Regions from separate parts of the Lysinibacillus sp. FSL R7-0073 genome, predicted to be linked through region 1. Evidence: riboswitches for the same ligand, from Rfam matches in the RefSeq annotation. Region 1 holds a riboswitch; each other region holds the start of a gene.
The links. A riboswitch is a leader RNA that binds a small molecule or an ion and turns the genes downstream of it on or off. The one in region 1 is predicted to bind cobalamin.

Region 1 (7,622 bases):
GCTATTTTCAGCATCTGTTAATAGAGCTATTTTCTTTTTCCCATCGATGCGCTGTGCCAAGCCTTTCATAGGTCGTCCATGAATACTTGTGACATAAGCATCCTGCCAGCTTTCTCCCATTTTCGCGAAGGCTAGCTGTACGGAGCTCATATATGGATAAACCTCCAAATCTAGCTTTTTCGCTAAATAGCCTCCCACGCCATAAAACAATGGATCTCCAGATGCGAGAATAATCGTATTTCTTGTTTCCTCTGACAATCTCTCAACAAGTGCTGAAAGACCTCCTTTGATCATGATTTTTTCCCCTGTAAAATGGGAGAAAAAATCAAGCACGCGCTCACCACCTACAAGTACCTCACAGTCTTCAATCCACTGGCGGTATTGTGGGAATAAGCTTGCTAATCCGTTATCCCCGATCCCAATTAATTTCATCGATCGATGCAATGTCATCAGCCCTTCCTAATAATTGTCCCTGCATCGAATAAATCGATGTGGAAAGCGTTAAACCGCCCTTTATATGATGAATGGAGGAATAGCAGCAGGCCTCACACATACGATGGAAAAATGATTCATATCCTTTTTCCATCATAATTTCACCTACTTGCGACGCTGTGTTGGCCTCTCGTATTTCGGTTATTGTGTCTGCATCTGCCCCTACATCTTCGGCAAGTTGTGCTAAAAAGTTAAAGTCAATCGGAGCACTTTTGGAATGCACCATCATTACCCCTTGTGCCACCTTTGAAAATTTCCCCATCATCCCGACAAGGGACACTTGTTTAATACCGAGTCGCTTACAATGCTTTAAAGTAAAGCCAACAAAATCACCCATTTCAACAAAAGCTTCTTCAGGTAAATGGGGGTATTGTTTCATCCCAAATTTTTCACTGCGACCACCTGTTGTCACTACTAAATGCTCACAGCCAGCCTCTTTAGCGACGCTAATGGCCTGTACAATACTAGCCATATACGCAGAACTTGAAAAAGGCACGACGGTTCCCCTTGTGCCTAAAATAGAGATGCCTCCAAGTATACCAAGACGACCATTTAACGTTTTTTTCGCAATCTCCTCACCCTTAGGTACGGAAATCACTACGTTAACCCCTCGTGTAATTTGAAATTCGTCCAATACACCTTGAACAGTGCTGTGAATCATTTTCCGTGGGACAGGGTTAATGGCTGCCTCTCCAACAGGCACTGGTAAGCCGGGCTTTGTCACACGCCCGACTCCAATCCCTCCATCTAAATGAATACCAGGTGTCTCTGCCCAGCTCACAGTACCGACGATGAGTGCCTGATGTGTGGCATCTGGGTCATCACCAGCATCTTTAATCGTTTCACAGCTGACGGCATTGTTTTCAAATAGGCATTTTTCAATGGTAAAGGTCGCATCCCTACCTATTGGCAAATGAATCGTGCTTGTTTCTTGCTCTTCATTTGTAATAAGGGCGAGTAAAGCTGCCTTTGTTACTGCAGTTGCACAGGCTCCTGTTGTATAACCGTGACGCATGTCCTTAGGATCCTTTTTTGGCTTCCGCTCCATTATTTTTTCGCCTGTTCATCCGCTAAAAGTGAAATGGCATTTAATGCGGCAACCGTCACTGTACTACCGCCTTTACGACCAACATTTGTAATGTACGGAATACCTTCAAGTTTTAGCAGCTCTTCTTTCGATTCAGCCGCAGACACGAAACCTACAGGCATACCAATAATTAAATCTGGTTTTGCTAAGCCTTCTTTAATTAAACGAATCAATTCTAGTAATGCAGTTGGGGCATTACCAATAGCATAAATACCGCCTTCATGCAATTTTGAGGCTTTTTGCATCGATATAATGGCACGAGTTGTATTTTGCTTTTTCGCTTCTACAGATACATCCTCATCCGCAATATAGCAATGTAAATCGCCACCATGTTTTTGGAAACGTTTTTTACCAGAACCACTTTCAATCATTTGCACATCCGCAATTACATGACGCCCTGCCAGAATAGACTTAACACCTGCTTCAAGTGCTCCTGGTGTAATAATAACGCTACGACCTAGCTCAAAGTCAGCAGATGCATGGATAATACGGCGCACAACCTTCCATTCATCCTCTGAAAAGTCATGCTCCCCCATTTCCTCCGCGATAATCGAGAAACTGTAATCGTAAATTTTATCTGGGTCTACTGTTAATGGTTTGAAATCTGTTTTAAAATCCATTGTCATTGCCTCCTAAAGTGTATGTTGTACAGCCTGTAACACTTCTTTAAAAGTGGAATATTGCTGGCCATATTTAATATTGGGTCTTGCAATAAGAATTGTTTCTATAGAACAGGCAAGGGCTGCCTCTAGCTTCTCATCTACTGAGCCGACTTTGCCGCTTTCTTTGGTAATCATTAAGGTCACTCCATATTGACGGAATAATGCTTCATTTAATTCCTTTGAAAATGGGCCTTGAATGGCTACAATATCTCGCTGTACCACACCGAGCGCCTCACATTTTTCCATATTGTCAAGTCGTGGGAGCATACGAGCAATTACTCTTGTATTTTCTAAGCCTTGTAAAACTTTCGTAAATGTAGCAAGCGTTTTACTACCTGTTGTCAGCATAATGACACCACGTTTTTCTGCTGCTAACTGAGCTGCTTCCTCATAATCTTTCACGACTGTAATAAGTGGGTGTGCATAATGTTCATGGGCACGTTCATAGCGAATATAAGGAACTTGCGCTTTTTCAGCTGCTGCCATGGCATTTTTCGATGCCTCTTCTGCAAATGGATGAGAGGCATCTACCACCAATTGAAAGCCTTGTTCCGTTATAATAGTCGCCATTTCTTCCGCTGTTAGTCGCCCTATTAAATGAGGCAAGCCAACGTCAGCAAGACTTGAGGCTGCAGATTCCGTCACAACAGTGGCAGTTACAGCATGTCCCGTCCTTTGCAATTCAAGGCCTAGATTCCTTGCATCACTCGTACCTGCTAACATGAAAATCATTTTACTGGCTCCTCTTCATGATGATGATGATGGTGGTGATCGTGTTCATGATCATGGTTGTGGTGGTGGTCATGTCCATGGTCGTGTTCATGATGATGATGATGTGCATGTCCATGAACAGCAGCGTAAGCACGATAATCTTCAAGATCTTTCATACCTGTTGATGTACCATTCACCGCTTGCTCAATACGTTCTAATAGAACATTTTGTAAACGTTCATGGTAGCCAAAGTAGTTGGCAATTTGAATCTCACATGCTGGAAATTGCTCATTGAATTTCTCACACATAACATGCATTCGCTCCATTAAAATACCCGTGAATAAAAAGTAAGGAAGCATGATAATTTTTTTAGCACCTAGTTTGACACAGCGTTCAATGCCTTCTTCAACACGTGGGTCCGTTACGCCCATAAAGGCACTTTCCACGTATTTAACAGGTAGCCTTTCCCATAGCAATCGTGTAATTTTATAAAAATCTCCATTTGCATAAGGATCACTGCCCCCTCGAGCAATTAATAAAATGGCTGTATCTTCCTGTTCTTGATCAGTATCAAATCCAATTTCAACTAAACGATCTTGCAATATCGCAAATATTTCTTCATGAATGCCAATTGTTTGACCATATGTGAATGTGATATTCGGATAATGTTCACGAGCATGCTCGATTTCTGCTGGAATATGTAGCTTAGAATGACCTGCATGAAGTAAAATAATTGGGATCACATGTACCTCTGTAGCACCCTTTTTCACACAGTTTGTAATACCTTCTTCGATGTTAGGAGAAGCAAATTCAAGGAAACATGTTTCCACTAAATATTGTTCATCAATGCGAGATTTCATTTGCTCGATAAATGTACGTACCTCATCATTTCCTGCTGCTAAACGGCTCCCATGGCCAACAAATAATATAGCTTTCATCTCTTTTCTCCTCACTAGTCGCCGCACGGAGCTGGCTCTATTTTTATTTTGGAAGACATATCTTGATACGTAAAATGCATTATCTTTTTCACACGCTTGAAGTATTTAAATAAACGTTCGTTTGGATGCGCATTGGCTTTATATTCTTCAATAATATCTGTAATTAAAGGGATCAATTGTTCAGGCTCCAAACCTTCTACAATAGGCTGTGCTGCATGAGCCGTACGCCCGACTGGTTTCGCTCCAATAAAGACATCAAATTTACTTTTGCGATAAACAATCCCAATATCATCAAACACGGCTCGATAACAAGCCATCCCACAGCCATTAAAGCCAATATTTAACGTTTTCGGTAATGACATACCACCGAGCTTTTCTTGGATTTCCTCCGCATATGGAATGGAATCTGCTTTTTCACCGTAGCAAAAATCACAAGCCTTCAACGATAACACATCACCAATTGGTGCTAATAAAAAGCCTACTTCCTGTAACTTCTCAGTGATACGTTCAGGCGTTGTTGTAGGTATTTTTAAATGGATTTGATGATCTGGTGTATATTCCATCGAACCATCTTCCCCTACGACCTCTGCTAACGTCATCATTTGCTGTGATGTGAAGAATTTATTGGCCACTCCAGGGCTCACTGCTAATTCAAAAATTGATTCTATTTTTTGTTGTACAAGCTTTGGAGTAGCCTTTATAGCACTTGTTCCCTTTACCATTGCAAGCGCCGCTGTAGCCATTTCAAGTGCTGTTTTTTTCGGCTTTGGCATAACGGCTATACTGGGTTTATTAATTCTCCCTGCATTAGGGTCTGCCGCAAAGTCATTTCGTGCTGTCCCTGTCTCTTGATTCATCGCCCATGGCTCATTTTCTTCCCGTAAACGTTGATGTGGACGTAACGGCTGTTTTTCCTCGCCAAGTGTATATTTACGTTGGTAGCCACGCGGTGTAATCATTTTATTATCATAGAAAAACGTAGATGAGTTTCCGATAATAACGGTTGTCAGCATACCGATATCATGTTCCAACATTTCTGCCAATGTTGTCATAGTCACTTCCTGACGTTCTCGATAGGCACTTTTTACAAGTCCTACTGGTGTGTCAGGCGAACGATATTCTAAAAGAATTCGTTGTGCTTCGACAATTTGTCTTGTACGGCGACCACTTTTAGGATTGTATAAAGCAATAACAAAATCGGCCATAGCTGCGGCTTCCACACGCTTCGCAATTAAATTCCACGGAGTGAGATGGTCACTTAAACTAATGGTACAAGCATCATGCATGATCGGCGCACCAAGTAAACTAGCACATGAATTGATAGCTGAAATACCTGGGACAATCTCAACTTCAATACCAGTTGCCTCTGTCCAACCTAGCTCAATTAATACTTCATAAACTAATCCCGCCATACCATAAACGCCCGCATCTCCACTCGAAATGACTGAAACTGTACTTCCTGCCTCTGCTTGACGAACGGCCTCCTGTGCACGTGATACTTCTTCTGTCATGCCTGTACTGACAATGGATTTTGCGCTGACTAAATCTTGAATCAGCTCAACATAGGTTTTATAGCCTATGATCATATCACTTTGTTGTAAAGCCTCTACTGCACGTGTCGTAATATGCTTAAAGTCTCCAGGCCCAAAGCCTACTACGAAAATTTTCCCTTTTTGCGCCATGTTTTTACCCCTCTTTCACCTTTTCAATCCCTTTAATGGCTGTCGTTTGCACTGTTCGCTGTAATGTCCCTTCCCGAAGTGTAAAAACATGATCGTTATATAAGGTTTCATGATGCAAATCCTGTACAAGTGTTCTAGCATGCTCCGTTGATGGTACACGATACCAATTCCCCTGGGGGTAAGCAATAACAACACAAGCATCTTTGCACCGTCCATTACAGCGCGTTCTAGTCGTATGTATTTCTTTATCTAGTGCGTTTCGCTGTATTTCATCTCGTATAGCTTGGGTAATTTCCTCCCCATCCTTGTTCATACAGCTACTGCCATTGCAAATAAAGAGATGTGTTTTCATCCCCTCTAAATTCCACGTTGTCATCTTATGTCTCCCCTCATTTGCTTTTGGAAAAAAGAAAAAACCTTTACTCTCCCGAAGAGTAAAGGTTTGTAGAAGCCAAATAAAAACGAATAGATTGAAAGAAAGATCCTCGCTTTTGCTTCAACTTCTCCCTCCGAAAAGTTTGCATGCACAATCTGATAAGCAGGTTTCCTGACTTAAGCTTCATTTTACTGTCGCACCTTCCCTAGTTTGCACAGGTGGCATTGCGATTTCATCAGCTATTACAGTAGCGGGGGCTGTATTGGACTTTCACCAATTTCCCTATTACCTCGAGTTCTTCGAGCACTTATCGACGTTTTATATGAAATTTTTAATCGTATATATAATAGAAAACTGTCTTAATCATATCTTATTATTTTAAAATTTCAATATTTCTTTAAAAAATCATGACAAATTTATCAATTTCACAGGAGGGTTAGAAGCTATTTAAAAATTGACTTTGCTTCCTTTAATCCTAAAAACACTAGTTATCAGAATTTTCTACATTGATATTCTATTTTAAATTTTTTATAAAAAAAGTATAGCATATTTATGGAAATTCGTGATACACTTTGTCGTGAAATCTCACAACTTACTATTTTTCGGTGTAAAATGCTCGTCATTTTGCTTAAAAGGGAAGCCGGTTTAAGTCCGGCGCGGTCCCGCCACTGTAATAGGGAGCTTTATAGAAAATGTCACTGTCCAATGGATGGGAAGACCTATAAAGTGTTGAACTAGAGCCAGGAGACCTGCCGAAAATATGTGATCGTTTCAACCTACGAGGATAGGTGTGCGGCTTAGCAGATGAGAATGTTATTTGCTTTTTTAGCTATGCACTTTTCCAACAACGGAGAAGTGCTTTTTTTATTACGCACGCTACATTCTAAAAATCTATTTACAGTTTGGAGGAAGAAAATTGAAGCTGTCTTGGTGGAAACTTAGTTACTTTTTATTAGCTTTTTTAATGGTGCCAAAGCGTGCCTTCGCCATGCATATCATGGAAGGTTTTTTACCAATCGAATGGGCTATTTTTTGGTGGGTAATCTCCATCCCATTTATTATTTTAGGATTGCGCTCTATTCGTAAAACAATTGAAGAAAACCCTGAAACAAAAATGATTCTGGGGCTGTCCGGTGCGTTCGCCTTTGTCCTATCAGCCTTAAAAATCCCCTCAGTTACAGGGAGTTGCTCACATCCAACAGGAGTAGGTCTCGGAACAGTCTTATTTGGACCGTTAGCGATGAGTGTCATCGGGACAATTGTTTTATTATTTCAATCTTTACTTTTAGCACATGGTGGGATTACAACATTAGGGGCTAATGCATTTTCGATGGCTATTGTAGGCCCGTTTATCGCCTACTTTGTATTGAAAGGGGCGCAAAAAATGGGGTTATCGTTTTCATTAGCTGTTTTCTTTGCGGCTATGCTTGGAGATTTAGGTACATATGTGGTGACTTCCATTCAATTAGCACTTGCCTTCCCATCTGAAGTTGGAGGCTTTATGGCTTCCTTTACAAAGTTCGCAAGTATTTTTGCCTTAACACAAATCCCATTAGCTGTGAGTGAAGGGATATTAACAGTTATTGTCATGAACTTCTTAAAAAAATATAATATTAGCGAATTAAAATCTTTACGTGTTTTCTCTACAAAGGAGGCGCACTAACATGAAACGAA
Region 2 (7,622 bases), 2.4 Mb from region 1:
CACACCAGCTTCGTTTAATAGTCGACAGAATGCTAATGCAATTTTTTGAGATCGGTTATCAAATGCTCCCATTGACCCAACCCATAAAAGGTATTCCATTTCCTCGCCAGACTTTTTCAATTCTTTTACTGTTGGGATATGGATTGTTGGGTCTAAATCACGCCAATTCTCTTTTTCTTTACGGTTTAATCCCCAAGGATTTCCTTGTCTCTCGATATTCGTCATCGCACGTTGCGCATCAGGATTTACTTTCCCCTCTGTCATTGTTAAATAACGTCGTAAATCAATAATTTTATCAACATGCTCGTTCATTACTGGACATTGATCTTCACAGTTACGACAAGTCGTACAAGCCCAAATCTCTTCCTCTGTAATCACATCACCAATTAAAGAAGGGCTGTAGATATCTTCAATCACTGCACCTTCAGCACCAGCTGCCAGCGCAAGCTGATTACCCTTTGTACTGGCAAAGAATTGATAAGGTACCCAAGGCTTTTGCTTTGTGACAACAGCTCCTGTAAATGTTAAATGATCTCGTAATTTCACGATTAAATCCATAGGAGACAGCATTTTTCCTGTCCCTGTAGCTGGACACATGTTTGTACAACGTCCACATTCTACACAAGAATAGAGATCAAGCATTTGTTTTTGTGTGAAGTCCTGTATGCGCCCCACCCCAATAGAAGGCATATCTTCTTCACTTTCAGCATTTTCTAATGCCTCAAAATCAATGGGTGTTAAAGTTCCTGTTCGGTCTAAACGATTCATGTAAACATTAAGTGGACTTACAATTAAATGAAAATGTTTAGATTGTGGTACATACACAAGGAATGTTAAAAGAATTAATAAATGTGCCCACCACATGACATAAAACACACCAGCAGCTACTGACGCAGGTAGGAAACCAAAAATAGCAGCAATACTAGAAGCTACAGGTTCCGTATAGGTTAATCCCTCTCCATGCCAAATTAATCCCATACCATTAGCAAGTAACGTCGATACCATTAAGCCACCAATGAAAATTAATACAAGACCGTTTTTCCATCCACGTTTTAAACGTACTAGCTTTTCAACATAGCGGCGGTAAAATGCCCAGACAACCGCTACTAAAATCATTAAGACCACAAGTTCTTGGAAGAATGTAAAGACACCATAGAAAATACCAAGCGGTAAATGTGAGCCTGGTGCTAATCCTTTCCAAATTAAATCAATTGCCCCTAGCTGTACCATTAAAAATCCATAGAAAAACATTACATGGATTAAACCACTCTTTGGATCTTTTAATAGCTTATTTTGGCCAAATACATTGACCATAATATAGCGAAGACGTTCTTTTACACTTTCATCAAACTCAACCTTTTTCCCCAATTGCACATACTTATAGCGTGTTTTCAACAGATAGAAGAACAATCCTACTGCATAAAGTACAACCACGACTGTTAAGACAATGTTAGCAATTAATAATGGACTCATGGTTGGTCCCCCCTTGTTTGTCGTAATTTTTCTCTCTTTGTGATAAATTTGCTAGCTCATACGGAAATGTTCATCACTTCGATATTATATTCCTATTCTAATAAATGAGTGAGCATTCAGTCAACATAAAACGGAAATATTTCTGATAATTTTATATTCTTACATTTTACAAGAAAAAAAGCCACCCTGAATTTTTTCAAAGTAGCATTTTTTACTTTTTGTAGAAAACTAAATTTTATTTTTTAAAAACATTACCACTGCGAATATATTCAACATCCGCAACATGTAATCGAGCATTTACTACACGTGCAGCTGCAAATAAATAATCTGATAATCGATTTAAATATTTTTGTACAACTTTTGGCACATCTTCAACTTCTTTCATAAGCGTCACCATTTCACGCTCTGCTCGCCGAGCAACTGTACGCGCAATGTGTAAAGTTGCAGCTGCTGGTGCCCCTCCTGGCAAAATAAAACGTTGTAATGGTGGTGCTTCATCTGATAGTGCATCAATACGATCCTCTAGCACCTCAATTGGTTGTTCAGTAAGCTTATAATGTCGTTCTTTCATCACGTTTGCTAGATCACCACCGGCATCGAACAGTTCATGTTGAATAGTTTCTAAATCCGTTAAAATATCCTTGAATAGCGCTTGATCTAATTCACTTACAGCTTTACCAATAAAAGAATTCAATTCGTCAATAGCCCCATACGTTTCAACACGTAAACTATCTTTATCAACGCGTCCTCCTATAAGACTTGTTTTACCCGTATCCCCTGTTTTTGTGTACAGCTTCATTTCGCTCATCTCCTAAAATTGATTTTTGTAATTTCTGATAGCCTGAACCGTAGTTTCAAAAACACCCTTTGCAATCATTTTACCAACTTCCGTAATGGGACCACCATATAACATTTCTTCCCCTTTTTGAGTTGCTGCAATTAAAAGACTATCTGTAGCAGTACCAGTAGCAATCGTTCCACTACGCTCATCACGAATATTTTCTGATTGCAGAGCCTTCGTTTTCGCTTCTGTTGCTGTCATCATGGCCTGAAAAAATGCTTCCTCCGATAAACAGCCGTTAATAATTACCCATGTATTAATAGTACCAATATATGGTTTACCCTGCCTTTCATGCACACGGGATACATCTACTGCATTCCCTACACCAGCAGTAACAGCTACTATCACACTGCCAAATGGTGCAGCCAATTCATTGATCGCCACAAGAGCTGTTGGCACTGCTGTCAGCATGACAACTGTATTCGTAGGAGAAAAATGGCCTCTTTGCAAAAATTCATTAACTTCTCTCTTTACATCACTAATCACATAATCACTAGGAACAGAGCGGTTTAACAAGCAATTATGCCATCCAATTCCAGGGTTATGGACAGCAGAGGATACCGTTTTTAAAGGAATCTCTGACTGGAGCTGAATAAAGTGTTCCGTTATTATAAAATGTTCTTTTTTTATTACAGCTCGCTGTTGATAGTCGCTTGCTGCAGGCATCATCGTAATTTGTGGTTTAGGAATTTCTGGATGAGCATAAGTAGCTACTCGTGCTTGATAAATTTCTTCGATCTGAGAAGCAATTAATACTTCATGTGGTGCCCCGAAAGCTCTCATTTGTCCACTTTCCATGAGCAATAATTCATCACAATAGAGAGAGGCTAAATTCATATCATGTAATACCATCACTACCGTTAAACCACACTCCACAGCTTCCTTCCGCACCATATCTAAAATTTGCCGCTGATGGGCAATGTCTAAATGATTTGTCGGCTCATCTAGCAGTAAAATTTCCGCAGTTTGAGCAAGAGCCTGTGCAACAAAAACTCTTTGCTGTTCACCACCCGATAAGAATTCCATCGGTGTATGCTCATAACGTTTTATGCCTGTTTGCAGCATTGCATGTTGAACTGCTTGTTCATCTTGCTCAGACCAACTTGAAAAAAAGCCTGTTTGATGTGGATAACGTCCAAGCGAAATAGCCTCTCTTACACTGTTTGAGAAAGCGTTCGCATGGAGCTGTGGTAAAACAGCCATTTTTTTTGCTAAAGCACGGGCATTGTAGGAAAGAATGCTTTGTCCATCAATAGAAATAGTGCCCTCAATTGCTGGTAGAATACCACTCATTACCTTTAATAATGTGGATTTCCCACTACCATTTGGCCCTAAAATGCCAAGAATCTTTCCTTTTTCAACTGTAAAGCTTATATCCTTGACGATCGGTACGTCTTCATAACCACCTGATAGATGTTCAACAACAATCACGCCCGTACCCCCTTGCCTCTTCGTTGCTTATAAAAAATATAGGAAAAAACAGGCGCTCCAATAAATGCAGTAATGACACCAATGGGCAGTTCCCTTGGCAAGATGATGGTTCTTGCAACTAAATCACAAATAATAAGTAATGTTGCCCCATTAAAAAATGATAAAGGAAGTAAATGACGGTGATCAGAACCCCAAATCATTCTTGTCATATGTGGTACAACTAACCCTACAAAGCCAATTGTGCCTGAAACAGCAACTGCTGCTCCAGTTAGCATGGAGCCACCTACTAAAATCAAATACTTACTTCGCTTTACATTGACACCTAAATGCTTCGCTCTTTCTTCCCCATATAACAAAACATTAAGCTCACGTCTCTGAGTCCACAGCATAAGGGAACCACCAATGACAAATGGGATAATCATTTGAACATACGGCCAGCCACGCATAGAAACAGAACCGAGTAGCCAGCCGATTACTTGGCGCAGTTCCTCTCCCGATAAAGCAATCATTAACGAGATTAACGACCCTAAAAATGAACTAAAGATAACACCTGTTAAAATCAGTGTTTCCATCTTTAAAGAACGGTCCACTACTCTAGCAAAGCTCATCACTATCACCATTGTAATGATCGCGCCTATCATGCTAAAGGTAGGTAAGGCATACAAGCCTACAACAGGTATAGAAATACTAAAAAAGATTGTCATGACTGCGCCGACAGAAGCACCAGATGAAATACCTAATGTATATGGATCTGCTAATGGATTTTTGAGCAAGCCTTGGAAAGCCGCTCCCGCAATGGCGAGAGAAGCTCCTACTAGCCCCGCTAAAAGCACACGGGGAAGGCGAATTTTCCAAAAGATATTGGCAGCTGTTTCATCAACTGACTGATTCCACAGCACTTCTATCGGAATATGAACAGAGCCTATAGCGACGCCACACCAGATGCTAATGATAAGAAGCGTACATGTTAATACATAGGCTGTTGCTACTTTTTTCACTTAAATACCTCAGGGTAGATAGCTTTTGCTAATTCCTCAAGGCCATCCGCTAAACGTGGTCCCTGACGGCTTGTTATGCTTTCATCTACTTGCACAATAGCATTATTTTTCACTGCATTTATTGTATCGAAACCAGCACGCTTCGGTATTTTTGTTAAAATATCAGGTACATAACTATATGTCACCACGATGACATCTGGATTTTTTGTGATAATTTGTTCTGCACCAATTTCATACCAATTATCACCGTCTGCTGCTACATTTTTTGCATGGATCATCTCCAGCATTGCGTTCATAAATGTGCCTTGTCCAGCTGTATAAATATTAGGTTCATCAGAGGCTTCTACAAAAACGTTCTTAGGTTCAACGTCTTTCACTTTCGCCTGTACCTCTTCCACTTTCGCTTTCATGTCAGCAATGATTTTTTCAGCTTCTGGTAATTTCCCTGTGGCACGCCCAAGCTGTTCAATCGTTGTATAGGTTTCATTAAAATCTTGGGCATTTTTTACAACAAATACTTTCACGCCCGCCGATTCAAGCTGTGCTATGGCTGATTCCGAAAGAGACATGCTAGATTCATGTGCAAAAACGATATCTGGCTTTAAGGCAATAATTTGTTCAATATTGTACTCCATGCCACCAACCTTATCCTTTTCAGCTACCTCTGGTGGATAATCGTCGTTGTCTGTAACCCCTACTATTTCATCCTTTAAACCTAGGCCAAACAATATTTCTGTATTACTTGGAATAAGTGACACTATTTTCTCAGGAGGAGCCTCTAGTGTAATATCCTTCCCAATAGCATCCGTTATAGTCATAGGGAATGTTGCTTCTTCCGCCTTAGATGTTTCTTGTTGTGTTTGCTCCTCTGTAGTTGTGGAATTGTCTTTTTTTGCCTCTTGTCCACAAGCTGCTAGCAACCCTATCGTTAAAAATGCCGATACCCCTATTTTCCAAAATTTCTTCATGTGAATCCTCCTTCGTTGATTTGTGCGCTCCTGTATTAGAAGTATTCTTCATCAAAATAAGACCCCTCATCTTCGAATGATGAGGGGTCAAAATCGCACCAAAAAACTGATACAAAATCCACCATCCTATCCTCGTAGGCTGTCATGTCTATGCTATAAAGGCAGGTCTCCTGGCTTGTGCTCATTACATTTTTTCAAGCCTTCCCGAAAGCTTCAGTGGCATCATTTGAAAAAACTCACACTTACAGTGGCGGGACCGCATCGGAGTTACACCGATTTCCCTTTTCACTTTACATAAGTAAAGAACCTTTATAATATTCAGTTGATTTTATTATACATGAAATTAAAAAAAGTCGCCTCTATATCAAGGCGACTCCAAAGGTTGTTAGACAATTTCAGCAAAATACTGTACGGTTTTCATCGGAGCACCAATTGTTCGTAATGACCAAGTCTGCTCTAAATAAACATCTGCTAGTTTTTCATATTTCCCACCAAATTTTTGTGCCCACTCAACTGCTATGATACTTTCATATAATTGAGCCATTTTTTTGGCAATATCCTTTGCTTCAAACGTTTTTGTTGCTTCATCGAGCGCACTAAAAACTTGTAAGGTTGCCGATAGTTTAGTTAATTGCTCTTGAACGATTTTCACTAATGAATGGTCTGTTAATACTTCTAATCGCTCGCTCATCTCTTGAACAAACAATTCATGTGCCCTGTATTTATCCACTAAGCGAATAAGCTCCAAAGCTAGTATATTAGCCGTACCCTCCCATACCGTCAACACTTGCGCATCTCTCAGTAAGCGTGGTGTTACAAAGTCCTCAATATAGCCATTCCCGCCATGTAGCTCAATTGCTTCACTTGCATAATGGACCGCCTGCTCTGCCGTTTCCTTTTTCATAATGGCAATATATAAACGGTTCATGATGATGTCTTGTTCTGTTCCCTGACCACTTGTCACTTTATCGTATAATTGAATAAGATCAAAAATCGTGGCTACTTCTACGTGCAGCTTAGCGGCATATTTACCCAATGTATCCTGGATCATAGGATACTGTGTTAAAGGTTTACCAAAGGCATATCGATTTGACACATAGTGCTTCGCCTCTAAGAAGCCACGGCGCATAATACCAATGGATGCCACAGCATTACAAATTCTTGATAAATTAAGCGCCTCCAGCATATAATAAATCCCTTTATTTTGATCACCAACTACATAAGCAAGTGCTCCATCAAACTCAACCTCAGCAGATGGAACGGCTTTCACACCTAATTTATCCTTTAGTCGTCGAATACGAAGATGGTTAGCCGATCCATCTTCATTACGCCAAGGAACTGCAAATAGAGTTAATCCTTTAGAGCCTGCTTGTGCACCCTCTATTCGTGCCAATACCATTGCAACCCCACACATCCCTGCATTGGAGGCAAAATACTTTTCACCATAGAGGCGGTATTCATTCCCCACAAGTTTTGCTTCTACTACATTCGCACCAACATCCGAGCCTCCTTGTCGCTCTGTTAAAAAAGTGGCTCCCTCATATAGCTCCATATCGCCTGTTGCACAAACATGCGGTAAGAAGCGCTGCTTAACTTCTTCCTCTGCATAATGGTCTAATAAATAGGCAGTGGCCATCGTTAACGTCACAGGGCAATAAAAACCGGGCTCCGCATGTGACAGTAAATAACCTTGTGCAAAACTATAGACATAATTCCCTTTGTGACCTAGTTGGGGAATATCTTTATGTACATAGCCAACAATCCCCGTATTATATGTCTCCTCGATTGTTTTTTTGTAGCCGTCATTGACCCATACCTCTGAAACCTCTTCGCCATAGGCATTATACCTTTGAAGGCGAGGCTCTCCTTGTCGATCAGTATGTTTCGCTCTCACGTCTATAGCACCCGCAC
Region 3 (7,622 bases), 450 kb from region 1:
TAACAGAAAATAAGGTATTGGCCGACTTTTTAGAGGCAAAAGAAGCGTTCAGAATTATTGCGAAGCCGACACTTATTGGCCCCTATACATTTTATAAGCTAACTAAGGGCTACAATAAATTAACACAGGTTGAATATTTATTAGCCCTATTACCTCTCTATGCTCAGATTATTCAAGAATTAGTAGACGCAGGTGCCGAGTGGATTCAATTAGAAGAGCCTTCTTTAGTGACGACACTTGACTCTGCAGAACGGAAGCTAGTACAAGAAATCTATGCTCAATTAACGACAACCGTTCCAGCAGCAAAACTAATGCTACAAACATATTTTGAAGCATTATGCTCCTATGAAACATTGATTTCATTGCCTGTCCAAGGATTTGGTTTAGATTTCGTACATGGCTATAAAGGGAATATGGAGTCACTTCGACAATTTGGTTTCCCTCAAGATAAAGTTTTAGCCATTGGAATTGTTAATGGTCGTGATATATGGCGTTCAAATTTAGCGGAAGCTAACGCCACGATTCAAGCTATTGAAAAGCTCTGTGATGCTAAGGAATTGTGGATTCAACCTTCAAGTAACCTTCAACATGTACCAATATCTACTTCACTTGAAAAGAAGAAGCTGGACCCTGTTCTCAAACAAGCACTGGCGTTTGCTGATGAAAAAATCGAAGAAATTATTGACCTCACTAAATATAGAAAAAATCAAGACGGAACGCTACGTCATAATTTCTCAGCAAGTATGAAGGCCATTGAAGCACTAAAAAATCATCCAATTCGTCAAAACAAAATGATCCAGCAAGCCGCTCAATCCGTATCAACAAAGGATTTTGAGCGACATAGTGATTTTAGTCAACGTCAAAAAATACAGCAGCAGGCGTTAGGACTACCCCTATTCCCAACAACGACAATTGGCAGCTTCCCTCAATCTGATGAGGTGAAGAGAAATCGTAATGCTTGGCGAAAGAAACAATTGTCGAATGAAGACTATGAAGCATTTATTGAACTGGAAACAAAGCGCTGGATTCACTTGCAGGAGGATCTTGATATAGATGTACTGGTTCATGGAGAATTTGAACGGACAGACATGGTTGAATATTTCGGTGAGAAATTGACGGGCTTTGCCTTTACTGAAAAAGCATGGGTTGTTTCGTATGGCTCTCGCTGTGTGAAGCCTCCAATTATTTATGGAGATGTTGCATGGTCTTCTTCCATTACTGTGAAAGAGTCTGCGTATGCCCAAAGCTTAACGAAGCGCTTTGTCAAAGGGATGCTGACGGGGCCAGTGACCATTTTAAATTGGTCCTTTGTACGCAATGATATTTCTCGAAAAGATGTGGCTTATCAAATTGCATTAGCACTTCGCACGGAAGTGGAAGCACTAGAATCGGCTGGCATCTCCATTATTCAAGTGGATGAACCAGCACTCCGTGAAGGGTTACCTCTTCGTAAAGAAGAATGGGGGGCTTACTTAGACTGGGCGGTCAATGCCTTCAAACTTGCTACATCGAGTGTTAAAGATGAAACACAAATTCATACACATATGTGTTACTGCGAATTTAACGATTTCATCGAACCTATTAGCGCGCTAGATGCTGATGTGATTTCCATTGAAACATCACGCAGCCATGGAGAGCTTATTTCTTCCCTTCAAGTAAATCCTTATACAAAAGGAATCGGATTAGGTGTTTACGATATTCATAGCCCACGTGTGCCGAGTGAAGGCGAAATGTTAGCCATCATGAGAGATAGCTTACAAGTTCTTGACAAGCATCAATTTTGGGTTAATCCTGACTGTGGCTTAAAAACAAGGAAAGAGCCAGAAACAATCGCGGCTTTAGCTAATATGGTAGGCGCTACTAAAATATTGCGTCAGGAGGTGAAGGAATCTATATCAAGATAACGAAAACAACATAATAAAAAGAGTTAAATAAAGATCAGGTTATCTACCTGGTCTTTTTGTATAGAGGTTTTATTATATTCAGAAAATAAAATTGACGTGAACATTTCAGCATGGTATGTTTATTACTAATTTCAAATATTGCATTACAAGTTTGAATGAAATTATTTTTCATTCAATTAAAAGGAAAATGGGTGTAAATCCCATGCTGTCCCGCAGCTGTAAATGAGGAGTTTTGTTTCGATTACCACTGAGTTCTTTCTTGGAAAGGTGAAGCAAAATGATGATTCATAAGCCAGAATGCCTGCTTGTAAGAAGATTCATTGATGATCTACGAAAGATAGGGAGATGGATGGAAGCTTACGTATTGTAGGTTTATCTGTCCTTATTCTAGTAGAATAAGGTTTTTTTATGCCTTCTTTCTATTCAATTTGTAGATATGAACAGGGAATAGAGATAGGAGACAAAAGATGAGATGGACGAAGTATTTACTGCCTTTCATGCTTGTTTTGACCTTGAGCTTTCTAGCAGGTTGTACAAGCTCGGAAAAGGACAAAGGAAATTTAGCATCAACAGAACAGACAGATGAAAAAATGATTACCATTGGATGGCCATTAGATGTAGGTCCATTAAATCCCCATACATATTTACCAAATCAGATGACTGCTCAAGCCATGGTTTATGAATCTTTAGTGGAGTATAACGATGAAGGGACAATTACCCCAAAGCTAGCAGAAAGTTGGGACATCTCAGAGGATAAAACTACCTATACGTTCCATTTACGCAAAGATGTTAACTATTCGGATGGGACTGCCTTTAATGCTGATAATGTGATTCGCAACTTTGATGCGGTATTAGCGAATCGTGACATGCATTCTTGGATGGGTATGGTCAACCATATTAAAGAGGTCGTCAAAGTAGATGAATCAACAATACGGTTGCAATTAGATAAACCATATTACCCTGTGTTAAACGAATTAGCCTTTGTCAGACCATTTCGTTTTTTAGGGGATAATGGCTTCCCGAACGGTGATGCGACAAATGATTCCATTCAATCAGCTATTGGCACAGGACCATGGGTATTAGCCGACTATAAAAAAGATGAATTTGCTGTATTTAGCCGTAACGAACATTATTGGGGTGAAAAACCTCTCGTAGATAAAATAAAGGTTAAGATCATTCCAGATTCGGAATCCCTTTCGTTAGCCTTTGAAAATGAAGAATTAGATGTCATTTATGGTCGAGGGATTATTAGTTTAGATAACTATACGTACTTAAGAGATAGTGGCAAATATAAAACAGCTACATCTGAGCCGTTGTCTACGAAAGCATTACTGTTCAATACTCAGTCTGGACCGTTAGCTGAGCTAAAGGTTCGACAAGCTATTCAGTATGCTATCAATAAAGAACAAATGGTAGATAGTATTACACATGGTACAGAAAAAGTGGCAAACACGCTATTTTGGGATGCCATTCCTTATGCCAATATTGATTTAGCACCTATTTTATATAATCCTGAAAAGGCGCAGAAATTGCTAGATGAAGCGGGCTGGACGCTAGAGAAGGGTGAGAAAATTCGTTCGAAAAATGGTCAACCCCTTACATTAGATTTAATCTATATTGCTACTGATGCCATTCAAAAACCTATGGCAGAGTTAATGCAAGGCGAGCTAGCAAAAATAGGGGTACAGTTAAATATTGAAGGCGCTGATGTTATGGTTGGTCTGCAAAAATTAATGGATGATCAGGTTGATATTAACTTCTGGCGAACAAATGGACCGCCAACTGATCCACATAGCTTTGCAAATGAATCAGCTACACCAAATGCTAGTGGTGTATATGAAGCAAAATTAGGCTTACCAAATGCTCAAGAGATCGATACTAACATACATCAATTATTAGTTGGTACCAATGAAGAAGAACGCGTGCAGCTTTACACGGATATTTTAACAATTTTCCACGATCAAGCATTATTCTATCCAATATCGTATGAAACGAATAATGTTATTTATCAACCATATATGAAGGATTTTGCACCACGTGCTTCTGAGTATGACATTCCATATGCACAAATGGATAAAGAAAACTAAGTATGAAAGAGAGAGTGTGTCGAACCATGACAACTCTCTTTTTATCATAGGATGGAATAGGAAGTGACGGCATGTACGAATCGACTTGGATGTTTTGTGTAAAAAGAATTCTCACACTACCATTTGTATTAGTAGGCGTATCTATTCTGACCTTTGTGTTTATTCGTTTCGTACCAGTAGAACCGGCAGAGGTCATCCTTCGACTCTCAAGAATTGCCCCAACACCAGAGGCTATACAAGCTTTACGAGAAGAATTAGGGACAGACAAGCCTTTTATCATGCAGTATCTGCTATGGGTAAAAGGCGTTTTACAGCTAGACTTTGGTACATCTTTTGTTAGTAAATTACCCGTGGCTCATGAGCTATTTGCTAAGCTACCCGCTACCATTGAATTAGCTATAGTAGCATTTATCCTAATTTTAACTTTTAGTATTCCATTAGGGGTTGTGAGCGCATTATATAAGCATTCCTTTATCGATAAAATCATTCGATTATTTACAGTAATAAGTGTATCCATCCCAACATTTTGGTTAGGGTTTATCCTACTCTATCTTTTTAGCTTAAAACTTGGCATTTTTCCAACGAATGGAAAAGGTTCGGTAGCACATATTGTTTTACCAGCCTTCACCTTAGCTTTACCTACAATCGGATTGTTCTCACAGTTTATCCGCTCTGCCGTAATCGAAGAATACGAGCAACCATATGTAAAATATGCACAGCTTAGAGGTTTGAAAAAATCGGTCATACTCATCCGACACGTGGGGAGGAATGCTGCCATACCAATATCAACTTTGTTTGGGATGACACTCGGAAATTTGCTAGGTGGTGCTGTCATAGTCGAGCAAGTATTTAGTTGGCCGGGGCTCGGTCGATATTTAATAGAATCCATAACGAATCGTGATTACCCCGTTGTACAATGCTATGTGTTGGTGAGTGCTGTCATCTATGTGCTCGCCAATTTAGGCACAGATGTATTGCATCGTTTATTGGATCCTCATCTGATGATGAAGGATAGGAGAGAGTAGAGTGAACTTAGGACGTATACATATGAGAAGATATATTAGTATCACCTTACTAATGATCATTGGTTTACTAGGACTGTTAGCCCCACTCATTATGCCTCATGACCCTTTAGCAGTCGATATTTCTAAGAAATTTTTAGCACCCTCATGGGACTATCCATTAGGAACAGACCATTTAGGAAGATGTGTCTTCTCCCGATTGCTTTTAGGGATTCGGTATTCTTTAGGTGCGGCGCTCGTCATACAAATAGTTGCTATTCTAGTAGCGATTCTATTGGGCGCATTAGTCTCCTTAAAAAGAGGTATAATAGATGCGCTATTTATTCGGATATGCGATATTTTATTAGCTTTTCCAACACTTGTACTAGCATTTGGGCTTTTAGGTGTATTAGGTCCTAGCTTGAAAAATGTGTTAATTGCACTTAGTTTGACACAGCTTATTTATTATTCGAGGCTAATCCGAGGTTTATTTATTGGCATGAATGAAAAAGATTTTATTCTAGCGGCAAGAATCAGTGGTACTACAGGTGCAAAATTAATTATTCGACACTATCTCCCTCATGTTTGGCCACCGATTGTAACGATTGTGGCATTAGATATGGGGAAGGTCATTTTAGAGATTGCGGGCTTTTCCTTTATTGGGCTTGGTGTGCAAGCTCCCACTCCTGAATGGGGAATGATGGTAAATGAAGGGAAGCAATATATCCGCCAACATCCTGAATTAATGCTATATCCTGGGCTTGCTATCGTCTTTGTTGTCCTAGTATGTAATGTTTTAGCAAGTAGTTTGAAGAAGCCTGATCAGTAAAGGGGTAGTTATGAAGAAAGTTTTAGAAGTGAAAGACTTATCGGTCAAAATTGGAGAACAGAATATTTTATCCTCCATTCATTTAACAGCCTATCAAGGCCGAGTATTAGGAATTATTGGGGAAAGCGGTAGTGGGAAAACGATGCTTTGCCAAGCTATTATGCAAGCCTTGCCGACTAGAGCGCAGATCACCAAAGGGCAAATTTTCTACCATCAACAAGATTTATTGAAGGTAACTGCTGCTCAAATGAGAGCTTATCGTGGTAGACATCTTTCTATTATTATGCAAAATCCTTCGACTGCCTTTGACCGTGTTCAAACTATTGAAAGTCATTTTCGTGAATCATTAAAAGCTCATTTTGTTATAACTAAAAATGAAATAAGACAAATTGCTATTGAAAGCATGTCAAAAGTTAATTTACCTAATCCCGAGCGCCTTTTACACTATTATCCATTCCAACTAAGTGGGGGAATGCTACAGCGTGTGATGATTGCTTTGTCACTGGCAATTCAAGCCTCTATATACATAGCTGATGAGCCAACGACAGCTCTTGATACAGTCAATCAAAAGCAGATATTGACATTATTTGATCGTGTTCGCTTGGAAACACAGGCAGCCATTCTTCTTGTGACACATGATTTAGGCGTTATCGCTGAACTTGCTGATGATGTAGCCGTGATGTATAAGGGGGAAATAATTGAACAAGCGAATGTCTATGATTTTTTTGATGCCCCTCAGCATCCTTATACAAAGAAACTATTACAATCCCGAATTATGTTTTAGAGGTGAAAAGATTGAAGCTACTAGAAGTGAGAAATATTGAGAAGAACTATGCACATAGACCATTCATATTCAAGCGAAAACAGGATGCTCCTGTATTACAGAAAGTATCATTTTCACTTCAGGAGGGAGAATGCTTAGGGGTTGTTGGACAAAGTGGCTCAGGAAAAAGCACATTGGGCCGAATTATATTAGGAATGGAAAGACCAACAGCCGGGGAGGTTCTATTTCAAGGGGTTAATCTTTATGATGCCACTAGCCAACAGAAAAAAATGATACGGAGAGATTTACAAGCAGTCTTTCAAAATAGCTATCATTCATTAAATCCAAAGCACACCATTTTTCAAATTTTAGAGGAACCGTACCTAAATTTCGAGCATTATAGCTCAGCTGAGAGACATTTTAACGTAAAGGAATTACTTGATCATGTAGAGTTAGAAAAATCTATTGCCGAAAAGTATCCTTCCCAGCTTAGTGGGGGACAACAACAGCGTGTGAACATTGCAAGAGCGCTTGCCTTACATCCAAAATTAATTGTTTTAGATGAAGCCATTAGTAGTTTAGATATGATTTTGCAAAAACATATCATTCAATTACTACAGACACTACAAAAGGATTTGCAACTTGCCTACATTTTCATTTCTCATGACCTACAGGCTACACGCTTTATTTCAGATCGCATCCTAGTCATGCAAAATGGTCAGCTAGTAGAGGAAAGTATGAAAGGTGAACCATTTAAGCATTCCGCATCACTTGAGCTATGCAACGCGATTTTACCCACTCACCCTCGCGAAAGAATTCACAAGAATACTAGTTTGGAATAATCTGAAATACCTTTGCGAATAAAGTCCTTATTAAAATTCTTACATTGCTATTTGGAAAGCTTCGTAAAGGAGCTTTCGAACTCCCATATTTTGCCCTCTAGGTTGTTTAAGAGAGCGACCGTCCTCTGTTCCATATTATTCGGAAGTTCTTCCTTACTGAAATAGGTGAGGCTTAAGCTCTCACCATCTTTCATTT
Region 4 (7,622 bases), 1.6 Mb from region 1:
TTAAATGCGGAAAGCTTCCAATTAGTATCAAACTATGAGCCTACACAAGTAGCGAATGTTAAAGCATTTCCAGCAACGGGTGAAGTTTTTGCAGGGTCAAAAGTAACATTGTCTACAGATACACCAAGCGCAACAATTTATTACACGATAGATGGTTCTGAACCGTCAACAGCTAGTGAGATTTATGATGCAGCAACGGGCATTGTTGTAAATGAAGCAATAACAATCAAAGCATTTGCTACAGCAACGGGCTTAAACGATAGCGAAATTATGTCCTTTAATTTTACAGTTAAAGATGCGCCAGCCACTATTTCAATAACGGAAGCACGTAATAAAGAAATAGGACAAGTAGTAATCGTATCGGGTATTGTAACAGCAAAATTAGAAACTGCTACTGCTCACATTCAAGATGAAGAGGGTGCGGCGATTGCAATTTACCCTGTAGATAGTCTTACTGCAAATGTCGGCGATTTGGTGACGGTGCAAGGTCAAGTTGCTGAATATAGCGGACTAAAGCAATTAACGAATATTTCGCTTGTTGGCATGCCTATTCCTTCTACACTACCAGGGGCACACATTATTAAAAGTAGTGAGGTTGCAGAAGACAATGAATCGAAATTAGTAACGGTTAAAAATGTAGCCATTACTGGTTCAGGTCAAAATTTTACCGGAACTGATGATGTAGGCACATTTGCTATTTACGATAAAACACGTGACTCAGGTTTAGTAAGTGGAAAAACGTATGGGGAAATTACCGGTATTGTTGGTCAATATACAAATCATCAGTTACTCCCGATTCGCATTATTGAAGATGTAACAAAGGTTCAGGATATTAAAGCTTCTCACGTAGGTGGGGTAACAGCCGATACAAAGGTTACACTTTCTACCATGACAGAAGGTGCAACGATCTATTACACAATGGACGGCTCAACACCCACTACAGCTAGTACAAAGTATACAGGGGAAATTCTTGTTAATAAACCGTTGACGATTAAAGCGATTGCGGTGAAAGAAGGTTTAACGGATAGTGCGATTGCTACATTTGTTTATGAAATTATTGATACTGAAAATGCCACAATTAGCAATATTCAAGGGGCAAGCCATATATCACCTTATGTAGATTTAACAGTAAATGATGTAGAAGGAATTGTAACATTCGTTATTAATTCAAGTAGCTTCATTATGCAAGAAGGCGATTCGGCATTCGATGGCGTAAAATCAACAGCGATCAAGGTAAATAAGTCGGCACATAATGTAGCGGCAGGGGACGTTATTAAAGTATCAGGAAATGTAACTGAAGTGGGTGGAAACTCTCGATTGAGAGATACGCAAATTTCAGCAACGACTATTACAAAAACAGGTACAGCAGAAATTCCAAAAGCTCTAGTTATAGGGGAGGACCTATCCCCGCCAAATAAAATTATCGATAATGATGGCTTTGCAATTTTTGATCCACAAGAAGATGGTATTGATTTTTGGGAATCCATTGAGTATATGCGGGTATCATTCCCTGATGCGAGAGTGATTGGACCAATTTATAATAATGATTCACCAATTGTTGTACCGAGCACAACAAATAATACATTTAATATGAATGGCGGTTTAAATATTGCAGCCGACGATTATAATCCAGAAAAAATTATGCTTGAAGGGGTAGCAGGAAAAAATTATGATTCGGGTGACCGTTTTAATGAACCACTTATCGGATTTGTAGAAAACTTTACAGACGGCTATCGACTGAACACGAATAAAGTCTTACCTGATGTGACAAAGGCAAACCTTCAGCAAGAAGTGACGCATCTTGAACCAGTAGCGGACAAGTTAAATGTCGCTTCTTATAATATCGAAAACTTCTCGAATAATCCTGCCAATACATCTAATGAAAAAGTAGACAGAATTGCAGCGACATTTGTGAAAAATATGAAGTCACCAGATATTATTACATTAGTCGAAGTACAAGATAATGATGGACAAATTGATTCAGGAAATGCTGATGCATCTGAAAGCTATTTGAGATTAATTAATGCGATTAAAGCTGCAGGTGGTCCTGCTTATGATTGGATTGACGTGATGCCTATTAACAATACAGTAGGTGGTGCACCTGGTGGTAATATTCGTGTAGGCTATTTATACAATCCGTCACGAGTTTCTTTAGTGACAGGTATAAAGGGATCGGGTGACCAAGCGAATGGGTGGACAGCAGATGGAAGCCTTGCTTTAAATCCAGGCTTTGTTGATCCAACTAAATTTGCAGATACACGCAAACCAATTGCGGCAGAATTCGAATTCCAGGAAGAGCATGTAGTCATTATAGGAGCTCACTTAAATTCTAAAGGAGGGGATGGCTCACTTTGGGGACCAACTCAGCCGCCAGTATTAGAATCAGTAACAAAACGTCTTCAGCTTGCTCAAGCCATCAATGATTTTATCCATGAAGGTCTTGCCATCAATCCGGATATAAATATCATTGTAGCAGGGGACATGAATGACTTTGAATTCACTCCAGCACTTGAAACATTGAAAGGTGATGTATTAACGAACATGGTGGATAAAGCCCCAGAGACAGATCGTTTTACGTACTTCTTCCAAGGGAACAATCAAGTGTTGGATCATATTTTAGTTTCGAATAATCTTGCTGACGTTACAGAAATAGACTTGATTCATATTAATGCGAACTTTACAGAAGCACAAGGGCGAGCATCGGATCATGACCCTGTATTAGTTCAAATTGATTTGAAAGCAGGAAAAGAAGAAATACCAACACCAATAGTACCTGAAAATGTATATAGCTTTAATAACTATAAGACTGGTAAATTAATAGTGAATCGTCCAAGCATTTCATTAACGTTAGGAAAAAATACCAATATTAAAAATGGAATTGCAGTATTTAGTCAATATGCAGAATTCCATGGTGAAGGATTTGCAGACAAAACTGTAACGATCAGTCCTAAAAAAGGAAATGCGATTATTGATTTTAAAGGTACGAAAATGGGCGAAATTATTATCGAAGGAAAACATGTGAAAGAAATCCGTAATTTACCTGATGGAGCGACCATAACGTATACAAAAGGGGCTTCGGCTGAAGAAATTGAATTTAAGTAACGACTACTAGCAGAAAGAATGTAAAACATATGCCAATCATTTAGGGCTTGTTAAATTAAACTGCATGGACAGTATTCATGAAGATCAGTATTATAGAAAAAAATTGCCATTCCACATTTGGAGTGGCTTTTACTTTTCTCTCCTCAAACATTGAAAAATGGATATTAGGTTAATTTCCATAAAGTGGATAAAAAGTTACTTTTATAAAATGAGTAAATGTACTTAACCTAACGGTGATTAGTCGGTATTTCAAACATGAAAACGAAAAATTTGACGAAAAAAAAATAAATAGATATTATGGATATGTTAAGTCTTTAATTCAGACAAGCTAAACGTTATTTAAGCTTTGTCATCCTTATTGAGATAGCTAACATTAAGGTATCAATGACTCATATTTTGTTGGCTTAACAAATGAAAAAGATATCATACATATAATTTGCGATGTCTTTTGCCTTAATTACGGATATTAAAGGTCTGTAATGTATTGTGATGTGGAGGGAAATAATGATGAATAAATATGATTGTATGATTATAGGTGGAGGCCCTGCTGGGTTAAGTGCTGCCTTAACATTAGGAAGGGCGCGCAGAAAGGTTGTACTATTTGATAATGGAACAAATCGAAATCGTGTAACTCAGGAGTCACATGGCTTTTTAACAAGAGATGGGATAAAGCCACAAAAATTTAAGAATATCGCAAGTAAAGATATAGAATCCTACCCTTCTATAACAATGATGGATCAAACCGTCATCGAAATAATTAAAGATGATATAACTGGTTTATTTCTAGTCAATACTTCGGAAAATAAATCCTATGTATCTGAAAAAATACTGTTAGCTACTGGAATACAAGAGGAATTTCCTCTACCGCAAATCAGACAATATTATGGTAAAAGTTTGTTTAGCTGCCCTTATTGCGATGGTTGGGAGCTGAGAGACAAGCCATTGGCTATCATAGCAGAAAACGAGGAGCATATTTGTCATATGACGAAATTGGTTTTTAATTGGTCACAGGATTTAATCGTTTTTACGAATGGTCATCAACTTTCCGATAAGGTTCAAAATGATTTTGAACATAAAAAAATTAAGGTGTATACAAATGCTATTAAAGATTTACATGGAGATGATGGTAACTTATATAGTGTTGAATTAGAAACAGGTGAAAATATTTTAAGAGCTGGTGGATTTGTTGTGCCAAGTTTTTATCGTCCAAATAAATTTGCTAAACAGCTAAATTGTCAAGTTGATGAAAACGGATCAATTATGACTGATGGGGCTGGACGAACAACAGCAGCTGGAATATATGTTGCAGGTGAAACGGAAAAGGGTGGTCCCTCTTCTTTAATGATTGCTGCTGCGGAAGGATTTAAGGCTGCTTCAAGCATAAACATGGATATAACAATAGAAAGATTTTAAGTCAATGCTTAGCTGATGAGTACATGAAATTCATCAGCTATTTTTAATATGACTAGTCAAGCTGGAGGAGAATGAACTTGGTTATGTTATACTATAAATAAATATAGAATAACTAGAAAATGTACACATTCATTATAAATTAGTTTAAAAGGGAAGAACGGTTGGTTGCCTCTCACCTGTTTGTTGAGCACATATTAGTAGTCGGCGTTATGTTATGACGAAGGAAAATTTGTGATGATCGTAAGGGAGGAGTCCTACTTTAGACTCGTACAACGAAAAAATCTACGAGGATAGGATGTATGGAGTAGGGTGCATGATTTACATCATACTCATAGCTTAAGTCATAATTGCATCTTTACTGTAAAGGAAAGATGCCTTTTTTATGAATAAAATTTCTTTAGGGCAACGTTTTTAGGTAAATAAGCGACTATTATTTTACTTCCTATTTTTTAATAAAATAATGCTATCGCTTACATAGTTCTATTTTTATATAATTATGTTTTAGTTCTTTCGTTCAAGGTTATGTCAGAAAATACGAATAGTCTCAAATTGATGAACTTTTATTTCTCGATTTACTTTTTATATAAAGGATGGTACACTTAAAACTATCGAAAAACAATATATTGTGTTCGTTTTATGTGGGTACTACTATATGTAGTTTAATAGGGAAGTTCGGTACTATTCCGACGCTGTCCCCGCAACTGTAAAGCTGACGATGATTGTAACCACTGTGCATTCGCATGGGAAGGAAATCAGAGATTGAAGCAAAGCCAGGAGACCTGCCTATATAAAACAAATTTATCATTTCTTCGGGGATTAAGAGATGGGAACGTCAGTATTTTTAGTATGTTAACGTTTCCATTTAAGCTATCTCTCTAGTAGAGGTAGCTTTTTTATTTTATGAAAAGAGGGATTACTATGAAACTTTATACGAAAACAATCTGTCCAAAATGCCTTTGGGTAAAATCTGAATTACAACGAGCAGGACTTGAAGCAGAAATTGTTAATATTGATCATGATGAACAAGCTAAACAAACAATTATAGATGCAGGTTTTTTAAGTGTGCCTGTTTTAGAGGTGGATGAAACATTTATAGGCGATGTGCAGGAAATTGTTTCTCGTATTGAGATGATTACACTATGATCGTTTACGCTAGTCGTACAGGAAATGTCCGTAATGTAGTATCTAAATTAAGGGCAGAATCTATTGAACTCTCTGAGGAATTAAGCTTGAATAAGCCTTACCTTTTAATTACATATACAGATGGCTTAGGTGACATTCCAGCAAAAGTGCAACGTTTTTTAGAAAAAAACAGAGATTTTTGTAAAGGAGTAGTTGCTAGTGGCAATAGTAACTTCGGACATAATGTATTTGGCGGTGCTGGGGAGAAAATTGCTACTACCTATCATGTACCCTTAGTGAGGAAATTAGATTTACGTGGCAATCAAACAGATTATGAAGCAATACAAACGTTTTATGAAAAGAGGGTAATGGGATGAAAACATATTTAAAGCTTAATAATGACGTTCTGAATCGTTATAGTACAACGGGGCTACTAGAGTTAGAAAAGGACCGTGAGGCTACTCGCCGCTACTTTTTAGAATATGTCAACGTACGTTTACGTTATTTTATAGATATAGAGGAAAAAATCCGCTATTTAGTTGATGAGGGATACTACGAAAAGGATTTTATCGACTTGTACGAGATGGATTTTATAAAGAAGCTGTACAAAAAAGCATATGATTATAATTTCCGTTTCCCATCATTTATGAGTGCTAGCAAATTTTATGACAGCTATGCTATGAAAAGTCGTGATGGGGAAGAAATTTTAGAAAAATATGAGGACCGTATTGTCATTATTGCCTTGTACTTAGCACAAGGGAACACTGTACTAGCAAAACGTTCTGTAGAAGCGATGATGGAAGCCTATCAGCCTGCAACACCTACTGCCTTAAATAGTGGGAAAAAAGCCCGTGGTGAATTAGTAAGTTGCTTTAAATTATCAATGGATGACTCTATGAATAGTATTGCTGAAAATATTGGTTATTGTTTAGAGCTATCACGTCTAGGCGGAGGGGTCGGGGTCAACTTAACGGATTTACGTCCTTTGGGTGATCCAATTAAAGAAATACTAAATCGTGCAAGTGGTGTTATCCCAGTTGCAAAACTATTAGAAAACTCATTTAGTTATTCCAATCAGCTCGGTCAACGAAATGGCTCAGGAGTAGTTTATTTAAATATTTTCCATGCAGATATAGAGAATTTCATTTCATCAAAAAAACCAAATGCTGATGATAAAATTCGCCTCGCAACACTATCAACAGGAATAATTATTCCAAGTATATTCTTCGATCTGATGAAACGTGATAAAGATATAGTGTTATTTAGTCCATATGATATTTATAAAGTTTATGGTAAACGAATGTCGGAAATTTCAATTTCAGAAATGTACTATGAACTACTTGATAATCCTAAAATCCGTAAAATTAAACGTTTGAATGCGCGTAGACTCTATACTGAGGTGAAAAAAGCTCAATTTGAATCAGGTTATCCTTTCGAAATTTTTGATGATAATGTCAATGACGTACATCCACTAAAAAATATCGGTCGCGTAAAAATGTCAAACCTATGTACTGAAATCTTGCAAGTGCAAGAAACTAGTATCATTACAGATCAAGATCAACCGAACGAATATGGGTTAGATGTGTCGTGTAATTTAGGGTCAATTGATATTCATGCAGCGAGTAAAGTAAATGATTTTGAAACATTAATCGATACAGCTATGCACTTATTAACGAATGTGTCACAAATGACATATATTAAAAATGTCCCATCGGTGGCAAAAGCGAATCGATTAATGCACTCAGTAGGGCTAGGTTGTATGAATCTCCATGGACATCTTGTTACGGAGGGCATCATGTATGGCTCGAAAGATTCTATTGATTTCATGGATCGCTTTATGGAAGCAATGAACTATTATTCTCTTAAATCATCGATGGAAATGGCTAAAGAAAAAGCAGAAACGTTCTACCGATTTGAAGATAGCGATTATGCTTCAGGTAGCTATTTTGATCAATATGTAAATAAGAATGAGGAAGAGCTATCAC

Region 2: linked by a shared signal. The riboswitch ahead of MKY88_RS02750 (ABC transporter substrate-binding protein) and the one ahead of MKY88_RS14730 ((2Fe-2S) ferredoxin domain-containing protein) in region 1 are both predicted to bind cobalamin.
Region 3: linked by a shared signal. The riboswitch ahead of nikA (nickel ABC transporter substrate-binding protein) and the one ahead of MKY88_RS14730 ((2Fe-2S) ferredoxin domain-containing protein) in region 1 are both predicted to bind cobalamin.
Region 4: linked by a shared signal. The riboswitch ahead of MKY88_RS06695 (glutaredoxin family protein) and the one ahead of MKY88_RS14730 ((2Fe-2S) ferredoxin domain-containing protein) in region 1 are both predicted to bind cobalamin.

What each region holds. Positions count from the first base shown of each region.
Region 1 covers NZ_JBBPAS010000001.1:2,954,047-2,961,668, forward strand. The annotation lists gene cbiE (precorrin-6y C5,15-methyltransferase (decarboxylating) subunit CbiE) at 1-450, opposite strand, end outside; gene MKY88_RS14705 (cobalt-precorrin-5B (C(1))-methyltransferase) at 407-1,540, opposite strand; gene MKY88_RS14710 (precorrin-8X methylmutase) at 1,540-2,199, opposite strand; gene cobK (precorrin-6A reductase) at 2,212-2,973, opposite strand; gene MKY88_RS14720 (sirohydrochlorin chelatase) at 2,970-3,890, opposite strand; gene cobJ (precorrin-3B C(17)-methyltransferase) at 3,905-5,572, opposite strand; gene MKY88_RS14730 ((2Fe-2S) ferredoxin domain-containing protein) at 5,577-5,948, opposite strand; cobalamin riboswitch at 6,093-6,274, opposite strand; cobalamin riboswitch at 6,535-6,719, shown strand; gene MKY88_RS14735 (energy-coupling factor ABC transporter permease) at 6,865-7,611, shown strand; gene MKY88_RS14740 (energy-coupling factor ABC transporter substrate-binding protein) at 7,613-7,622, shown strand, end outside.
Region 2 covers NZ_JBBPAS010000001.1:563,912-571,533, reverse strand. The annotation lists gene MKY88_RS02770 (heterodisulfide reductase-related iron-sulfur binding cluster) at 1-1,473, opposite strand, end outside; gene MKY88_RS02765 (cob(I)yrinic acid a,c-diamide adenosyltransferase) at 1,709-2,272, opposite strand; gene MKY88_RS02760 (adenosylcobinamide amidohydrolase) at 2,285-3,745, opposite strand; gene MKY88_RS02755 (FecCD family ABC transporter permease) at 3,742-4,743, opposite strand; gene MKY88_RS02750 (ABC transporter substrate-binding protein) at 4,740-5,711, opposite strand; cobalamin riboswitch at 5,855-6,037, opposite strand; gene MKY88_RS02745 (acyl-CoA dehydrogenase family protein) at 6,097-7,622, opposite strand, start outside.
Region 3 covers NZ_JBBPAS010000001.1:2,499,805-2,507,426, reverse strand. The annotation lists gene metE (5-methyltetrahydropteroyltriglutamate--homocysteine S-methyltransferase) at 1-1,904, shown strand, start outside; cobalamin riboswitch at 2,035-2,227, shown strand; gene nikA (nickel ABC transporter substrate-binding protein) at 2,372-3,991, shown strand; gene nikB (nickel ABC transporter permease) at 4,063-5,016, shown strand; gene MKY88_RS12360 (ABC transporter permease subunit) at 5,039-5,821, shown strand; gene MKY88_RS12355 (ABC transporter ATP-binding protein) at 5,832-6,605, shown strand; gene MKY88_RS12350 (ABC transporter ATP-binding protein) at 6,608-7,426, shown strand; gene MKY88_RS12345 (NUDIX hydrolase) at 7,474-7,622, opposite strand, start outside.
Region 4 covers NZ_JBBPAS010000001.1:1,403,541-1,411,162, forward strand. The annotation lists gene MKY88_RS06685 (chitobiase/beta-hexosaminidase C-terminal domain-containing protein) at 1-3,102, shown strand, start outside; gene MKY88_RS06690 (NAD(P)/FAD-dependent oxidoreductase) at 3,610-4,515, shown strand; cobalamin riboswitch at 5,139-5,316, shown strand; gene MKY88_RS06695 (glutaredoxin family protein) at 5,434-5,658, shown strand; gene nrdI (class Ib ribonucleoside-diphosphate reductase assembly flavoprotein NrdI) at 5,655-6,014, shown strand; gene nrdE (class 1b ribonucleoside-diphosphate reductase subunit alpha) at 6,011-7,622, shown strand, end outside.